DNA from 3 places in the Desulfatiferula olefinivorans genome. Region 1 is predicted to be linked to each of the others. Evidence: riboswitches for the same ligand, from Rfam matches in the RefSeq annotation. Region 1 holds a riboswitch; each other region holds the start of a gene.

Region 1 (2,263 bases):
TCAAGGAGGCTTTTCTTGGCCATCACAAAGGCGGCGGGGTTGTCGTAGGTGTTGTCGCCTGTGTCGTAAATCGACCGGACCTCGTAATTGACCCAGTCAATCCCCAGGGTCAGGTGATCGTTCGCCCGGCTCGCCGTCACCTGGGCCTGGGCCCCTTTCTGATCGGATCTGAGATAATAGTCGGGAACGCTGCCGCTGACGTTGGGATCGTAATCCGTCCGCCGGGTTTTTCCCTCAAACAGGCGGACCTGCCAGGACAGGGCCTCGCTTGCAAGACGTCCCTGGTAGTTCAGATCCATCGTGGTGTGCTCCGAATCCTTGTAATTGTTCGGGTCGTTGTTTACGAAGTCATCGGGCAGTCCGATGCCTTCGCCGTCAAATCCGGTGTAGGTAAACGATACCCGGTGACCGGGCAGAAAGGTCCAGCCCAGTCCGGCTGAGATCCGGTCCTCCCGGTCGACGCCGGTGTTGTTGTACAGGATGTTTTTGGAGGTGGTGTAGGCTTCCTGGCTTTCCCGGGAGGCGGAAAAGGAAAGATCCACCGGACCCATGCTGCCCGATCCGCCAAAGCCGGTCTTCTGATACTCAAAACTGCCCAGGGTTTCCTCAACAAAGAGGGTGGGACGGCCGCTGCCTTTTTTCGTGATCACGTTGATCACCCCGCCCATGGCCGAGGACCCGTACTGCACCGATCCGGGGCCCCGGATGATCTCGATGCGCTCCACATTGTCGATCAGGAGCTGGGACACATTGCCGTTCCCGGCCCGTCTGCCGTCAATGAGAATCAGCACATGACCGGCCAGGTCGTTGCCGTGGGTTTCGGTTCGAAACCCGCGAACCGAAACGGCCGTCAGGCTACCGGGATATTTCCGGATGGGAAATCCCTGCTCGCTGAGCAGCTGCCCCAGATCACGGGCTGCGGTTTTTTTGATGTCTTCCCCGGTGATCACCGTGATGTTGGTGGTCACATCGGCTTTTTTTTCCTCGATCCGGCCTGCCGTGACCACGACCTGATCCATTTCGTGAACGGCATCGTCTCCGAAGGCGGGAGTCCCTGTGGCGATCAGCACAAGCCCCACCAGCAACCATTTTCTGTTCATCTTTTTTCTCTCTCCTGTAGTGATAATGAAACAATAGTGCGACAGATTGAGGACACCACGGACGAGGCAAAAAAAAAGGCCGATATGAAAACATATCGACCCGGGAATCCCTTTTTTACCCTGAGATCACATGGAACCTTCCTCTTGCCGCGAGGTTAAGGTTCGTCGTCCAGGCAGGTCTTCTGACTTCCGGTTCATCCTACTTGCAGCGCCTTCCCGACCTTTAACGATCAGTGGCATCGTGCTGCGTTCGTCCCGGTCACAGCGGCGGGCCCGTTCCCGTTTTTCACGGAATTCCCTGTTCGGCTTCGATGGAAGCACCTGGACAACAATGCCTATGGTGTTAAACCGGATCTCTGCTTTTTGTCAATGAGAATCTCAGATCAATCACTTTCATCAACCACCCGTTCGCTTCACGCATGACACCCCAGGGCAAACGCAAGTATGATCTATTTCCTGCGGGACGGCTTCATGCCGTTCACGTTTACGGTCACGAGCACGAGCACGTGCACGATGGTGGCCGGCGACACGTTGACCGCCGCCGTCAGATGATTCAACTGGCGTGGGACGAGCCGGTCGAGCCGGTCTCGCCCTGTCGTGCTCGTGCTCGTGAACGTGAACATGCACGTGAACGAATGTTACATGCGATTGCCCTGGCACGCATGACACCCGGGCTTGCCACAACGGGCATGGCGTGGTAGGTTAAGTAACCTGTGTATTCAGTCATTCATTACAAAATATCATTAACTTAGGGTTTGATGGGCACGCGTTGCTTCGCCCATCCTACATCGTGTCGCCCATAGGATGGGCAAAGCAACGCGTGCCCGTCAGCGAGACAACGAGAATGTTTTTTAAGTTAACGGCATCGAAGCTTCTTCCGGCAATGTAAAGACGCATTGCCCGCCGTCCTGTGACCCGATAGGGGATCGTTTGATGATACGCCGATGTGTTTTTTCAGCGCTGTTGATCGTTATGCTCCTTTGCCGCGTTGCCGTGACGGCAGCGGTCGATCCCGTTTCCGAAGAGCCTTCGGGCCGGACCGAAATCTCGGTTGTGGATGCCGGTGCGAGTGCCGACGCGGAGACCGTCCCATCGGAGTCCGCCGCCAAATCGGGGCTTCCCGAGGCCCTTGCGCAAACCAAGCCGAAGGTGGAATGGTCCCT
Region 2 (2,263 bases), on a different contig from region 1:
GTCGAGACCGGCCCCATGAGTGAGAGACCAGCAGGGCGGCGGTGAATAATGGTTGCCCACGCTCACAACACCGGATCTCAGGCCGTCCAGGGTGGAGACCACGGTGCGGGGTGTTTTGAAATCGATGATCAGGGTTTTGTTCTCAAAATCGTCGATCATGCCGACGGCGACCCGGGCCCGGTTCACATGATCAAACGACAGATCCATGGGCCTGTTCTCCACAATCGCCCGGGGCAGGACGTTTCGCGCGGAGTCGGCGAATTCTTCGGCATAGATCCGGGCCGACAGCCAGGATACAAAATCACCCAGATGGACGCCGGAACGGCAGGTCAGCCCGCAGGGAAAAGTCAGAAGCCGCCCGTTACGCACGGCATCGGCATCACGAAACCCCTCTCTTTCAAACAGGCTCCCTGCGGTGGTGAGATCGTCCCCGCAGCCGTAAATCACCTGGGGATTGAAGGCCGAGAATTCCTCAGGAGTCACCGGGACCACGTTCCCGGCTTTTCCGAAGTCCGGGGCGATGCCCCCGGCGGCCCGGATCATCTCATTTTGAAAGGAATCGTTGCCCGGCGTCATGACCTGATCCCGCCCCATGAGACGCATCACGCGCAGCCGTTTATTCACGGGAATCGACGCCGTCTTGCGGGCAATGACCTCCAGCTGCCTGCGATTTTTATCGATCAGCGCCCGGGCCTTACCGCCGCGATCGAAGAGCGTGCCCATCATTTCCAGGTGCCGGAACGCATCGTTCATCATCCGGGTGTCGAGTACGCAGACCGGCACGGTATCGCCGATCCGGTCGATCAGTATCTTCTGAAACGACGAGGCGATGATAAGATCCGGCCCAAGGGCCGTCACCTTATCAAACGAAGGCCGGGTGAAGCCGCCCACCACCTGTTTGCCCACGGCGCCTTGGAGATCGCCGCTATGCACGGTCAGGCCAATCACATGGCTGTCCGCCCCGAGGGCAAAGATCATCTCCGCCGCCGAGGGCACCAGGCACACGACCTTCCGAGGCGGCTCGTCGAAACGGATGACGTTTCCCGTATCATCCGTAACGGATAACGGCCCGGCCCCGACAACGCCGGACCAACCCAGTATAAACGCAAAAACGACAGCCGCCGGCCATGTAACATAAGGGTTTGAGTGCATTTTACATCTCCTGCTCTGATATGGGGTGATTCACAACGGCTGTCCGGAAATAAAAATCCCCGGACCGATACGGTTTCGATCCGGGGATGTCCCTTTTTATCCGAATGGATCGGGCCGGGCACTTCCCAGTGCGTTCGGCACCCTGGTTCGGGCAGGTCTTCTGACTCTCGGATCATCCGATGGGGCCGCCCCTTCCCGGGCCATGTTCTGCCCAGTGGTCTCGCGCGGCCGTCGTCCCCGATCACAGCGGTGGGCCCGTCCCCGTTTTTCACGGGGTTCCCTTTCAAGCTCTTAAAAAGCACCCGAACCCTTTTTCCTCCTATTCATACCCCATGGCCCAATTAAGTCAAGGAGCAAGATCAGAGGCGCTTTTTTGCGCTTCAAGGGGCGGTGATTAAACCCACAGCCGTGCAATAAAACGTTGCTTTTTGAGATCATTCTGATAATTTAAAAAATCTATTTTAAGCATAGAAAGTGTTCTTTAATAATATCAAATTGTTACAACGGCGGCATCATTGTTTCACACAACGGATGATGTCCCTGCAAGCGGATTCGGTCCCGTTTTTCACAGACCGTGATCCCATCAAACCGATTCGGCCATGACCCCGGCCCTGCGCCGAAGGTCTCGACCAGAGCCTTTCATCTCTTCATTCAACAATCCCCACGTCATTTCCGCGCCGAATCACACCGTTTTCAAAACCCATGATTAAAAGATATAACTAATTAAAATAAAAGGAGATTAAGATGGATCGAGGCGAGGATAGAAAAAAAACAAGAAAACTTGTCATCGAGGGAGGCCAAAAAGCGTTCACCAAAAACCTCTCGGTCCCCAACCCCGTCCCGGAAAACGCCATTGAAAAGGTCAGCGACATTCTAAGGTCAGGCGAACTGTTTCGATATGCCTGCGACCACCCGTCAGAATCGGAAGCCGCCCTTTTGGAAAGGGATTTTGCCCGGTATATCGGCTCGACCTATGCCCTGGCGGTCAACTCCTGTTCCAGCGCCATTTTCATTTCCCTGCTCTGCGCAGGCCTCGAGCCCGGCGACAAAGTCCTTGTTCCGGGATTCACCTTCACCGCCGTTCCGAGCAGCATCATCCACGCAGGGGGCG
Region 3 (2,263 bases), on a different contig from region 1:
AAAACACCAGTTCGGCTCCCTTTTCCTCGAGCAGCTCAAGGTTGTCCGGATAATAGAAGCAGAAGGCCCGGTCCCGGGCCACGCCGATGCGGACCTCGGCCTTCGCCCCGGAAAGGGCCGGGCCTTTCAAAGAGGCCGGAATCTCGTTGAGGGAGTGTAGCAGATCATCCACGGCAAGGCCCGCCTCGACCATGTCCGCCAGGACCGACAGGTGCCCATCGGAAAGGCCCTGTTCCTCATCGGTCACCAGCCCCAGATGCCGCTCAGGCATGACAACGGCCTGATTCCGGTCAATGCCGCCCAGACAGGGCATGGCCACATGGCCGTCAAGGGCCTCGGTCAGCATGGTCAGATGGGCGGGGCTGCCCACCCGGTTGAAGACCACCCCGGCAAACCGAAGATCCGGATCGAAGCCCTCGAACCCCTTGACCAGGGCGGCCCCGCTCCGGGCCATGCTGCGGGCGTCCACCACCAGCACCACCGGCAGGCCCAGCCACTTGGCCATCTGTGCCGTGGAACCGGCCTCGGTCCTGCCGTCAAACCCGTCATACAGCCCCATGACCCCTTCGACCACGGCAATATCCGCATCCGATGACACCCGTTCGAACAGGGCTTTGTTATAGTCCCGGGACAGCATCCAGCCGTCCAGGTTGCGGCTGACCCGTCCCGCCGCCCGCCGATGATGCCCCGGATCGATGTAATCCGGCCCCACCTTGAACGGAGCCACACGAAGCCCCCGCCGCCTGAAAAGGGCCATCAGCCCCAGGCTCACCGATGTTTTTCCGCAACCGCTGTGGGTTCCGGCGATAATCAGTCCCCGCGCCATATCAAACAAATGCCTTTCGCAATAAATCGCCCCCTTCAACGCTGAAGGGGGCGAAAACCACATCATCCCCGCAGACGCAGGGACCGCCCGGTCAGGGCCACCTCTCCGGTTTCGGTAAACCGGCCCATCACGCAGATGATCCGCTGCATCCCCCGGGCGCTCAGGGCAAAGTCCGCATCGTACACGTCATGATACCCCCGGGTCTTCGAAATCCAGGCCACCTTGTCGGCCTTGACGTCCAGATGTAAAGGAACGGGTTTCGATTCCGGACAAAACCCCTGGGGTTCGTCCCCTGCCATGTAAATAATCACACCGGTTTTCATAAAACGCCTCCTTTGATCCGATACGCAGGAGGCATGCCGTGACGCCCCCTGCTCTGTTAAGAACAAAAGGGCTGCACCCAGCTTACTTGACCCTTTTTCACCATTGTCCGGCCCGGACGCTCCGTTCATCCGCGAAGCAAAAGGGCCACATGATGGGGCAGGTATTCTGACTCTCCCGCCATTCAGACGGCCTTCCCATTCCGTGCCCGAAACAGTGACGCGCAAGGTCTGAACAGCTCCCGTTTTCAAACGGGCGGGGATCACAGCGGCGGGACCGTTCCCGATTTTCACGGGATTCCCTTCCCCCATCACAAAACCAAAAAAATCCCGCAACGACGCAGGCCGTTGCGGGATTTCCGTATTCAATCCCAAAACCCGACGCCGCCCCCATGGTCCTCGAGGAGACGGCCGAATGTCCAGGCAGGTCTTCTGACTTTCCCTCCTTGCCGGCGGCCTTCCCGACCTGATCATCGGTCAGTGGCAGAGGTTGCGGACAAGGTTCCTTAGTTAAAAGGCAGGATCACAGCGGCGGGCCCGTCCCCGACTCTCACGGGGTTCCCTTTCGGCTTGACGGCACGTGACGGCAAGCACCTGAACATGTGAAAAATTAACCGAAGGATAGTGTTTCGGACAGAAAAAAGTCAAGGATTATTCCGCCATGAACGCGGAGCCATGCCTGGGCCTACGCGTGGTGTGACACAGCCTGACGCCGTGCACCATGACATGCCAGAAAAGAGCCCCGGCTCTTTTCCTTCGTGCCCTTCGTGAGCTTCGTGGTCAAACACTTAAACCACCCGGTCGCTGCGCTCCCTGAAGGACACGAAGAGCGCGAAGGAAAAATGGTTTGTCACGTCTTGCCGCCTCCATCGTGAACGTGCTCGTGCTCGTGACCGTAAACGTGAACGGCATCAATCCGTCCCGCAAAATGAAGCCCATGTGTTTTGAAAAACATATCTGCGATTGCCTTGCCCGTTCGGTTTTGTCCTGTTGCTTTCTTCCGCCAAACAGGATAAATGAATATGGCGTTATAAAAACAACAATTTAAATTAAGCCGAGGTTTCAAACCAAACCATGATCGATCACGCACTTGTAAAGAAAACGGCGGTGCTTTTTT

What was found. Region 1 has a riboswitch for cobalamin ahead of ACYQ11_RS15400 (TonB-dependent receptor plug domain-containing protein). Riboswitches for the same ligand answer to the same signal wherever they lie in the genome.
Region 2: linked by a shared signal. The riboswitch ahead of ACYQ11_RS05565 (adenosylcobinamide amidohydrolase) and the one ahead of ACYQ11_RS15400 (TonB-dependent receptor plug domain-containing protein) in region 1 are both predicted to bind cobalamin.
Region 3: linked by a shared signal. The riboswitch ahead of ACYQ11_RS03195 (hypothetical protein) and the one ahead of ACYQ11_RS15400 (TonB-dependent receptor plug domain-containing protein) in region 1 are both predicted to bind cobalamin.

The regions. Positions count from the first base shown of each region.
Region 1 is NZ_BAAHXV010000023.1:68,705-70,967, reverse strand. Features, by position in the region: gene ACYQ11_RS15400 (TonB-dependent receptor plug domain-containing protein) at 1-1,100, opposite strand, end outside; cobalamin riboswitch at 1,256-1,440, opposite strand; gene ACYQ11_RS15395 (mechanosensitive ion channel family protein) at 2,034-2,263, shown strand, end outside.
Region 2 is NZ_BAAHXV010000005.1:29,598-31,860, reverse strand. Features, by position in the region: gene ACYQ11_RS05565 (adenosylcobinamide amidohydrolase) at 1-1,152, opposite strand, end outside; cobalamin riboswitch at 1,286-1,473, opposite strand; gene ACYQ11_RS05560 (DegT/DnrJ/EryC1/StrS family aminotransferase) at 1,897-2,263, shown strand, end outside.
Region 3 is NZ_BAAHXV010000003.1:4,667-6,929, reverse strand. Features, by position in the region: gene ACYQ11_RS03200 (cobyrinic acid a,c-diamide synthase CobB) at 1-826, opposite strand, end outside; gene ACYQ11_RS03195 (hypothetical protein) at 889-1,149, opposite strand; cobalamin riboswitch at 1,289-1,485, opposite strand; cobalamin riboswitch at 1,552-1,759, opposite strand; gene hflX (GTPase HflX) at 2,221-2,263, shown strand, end outside.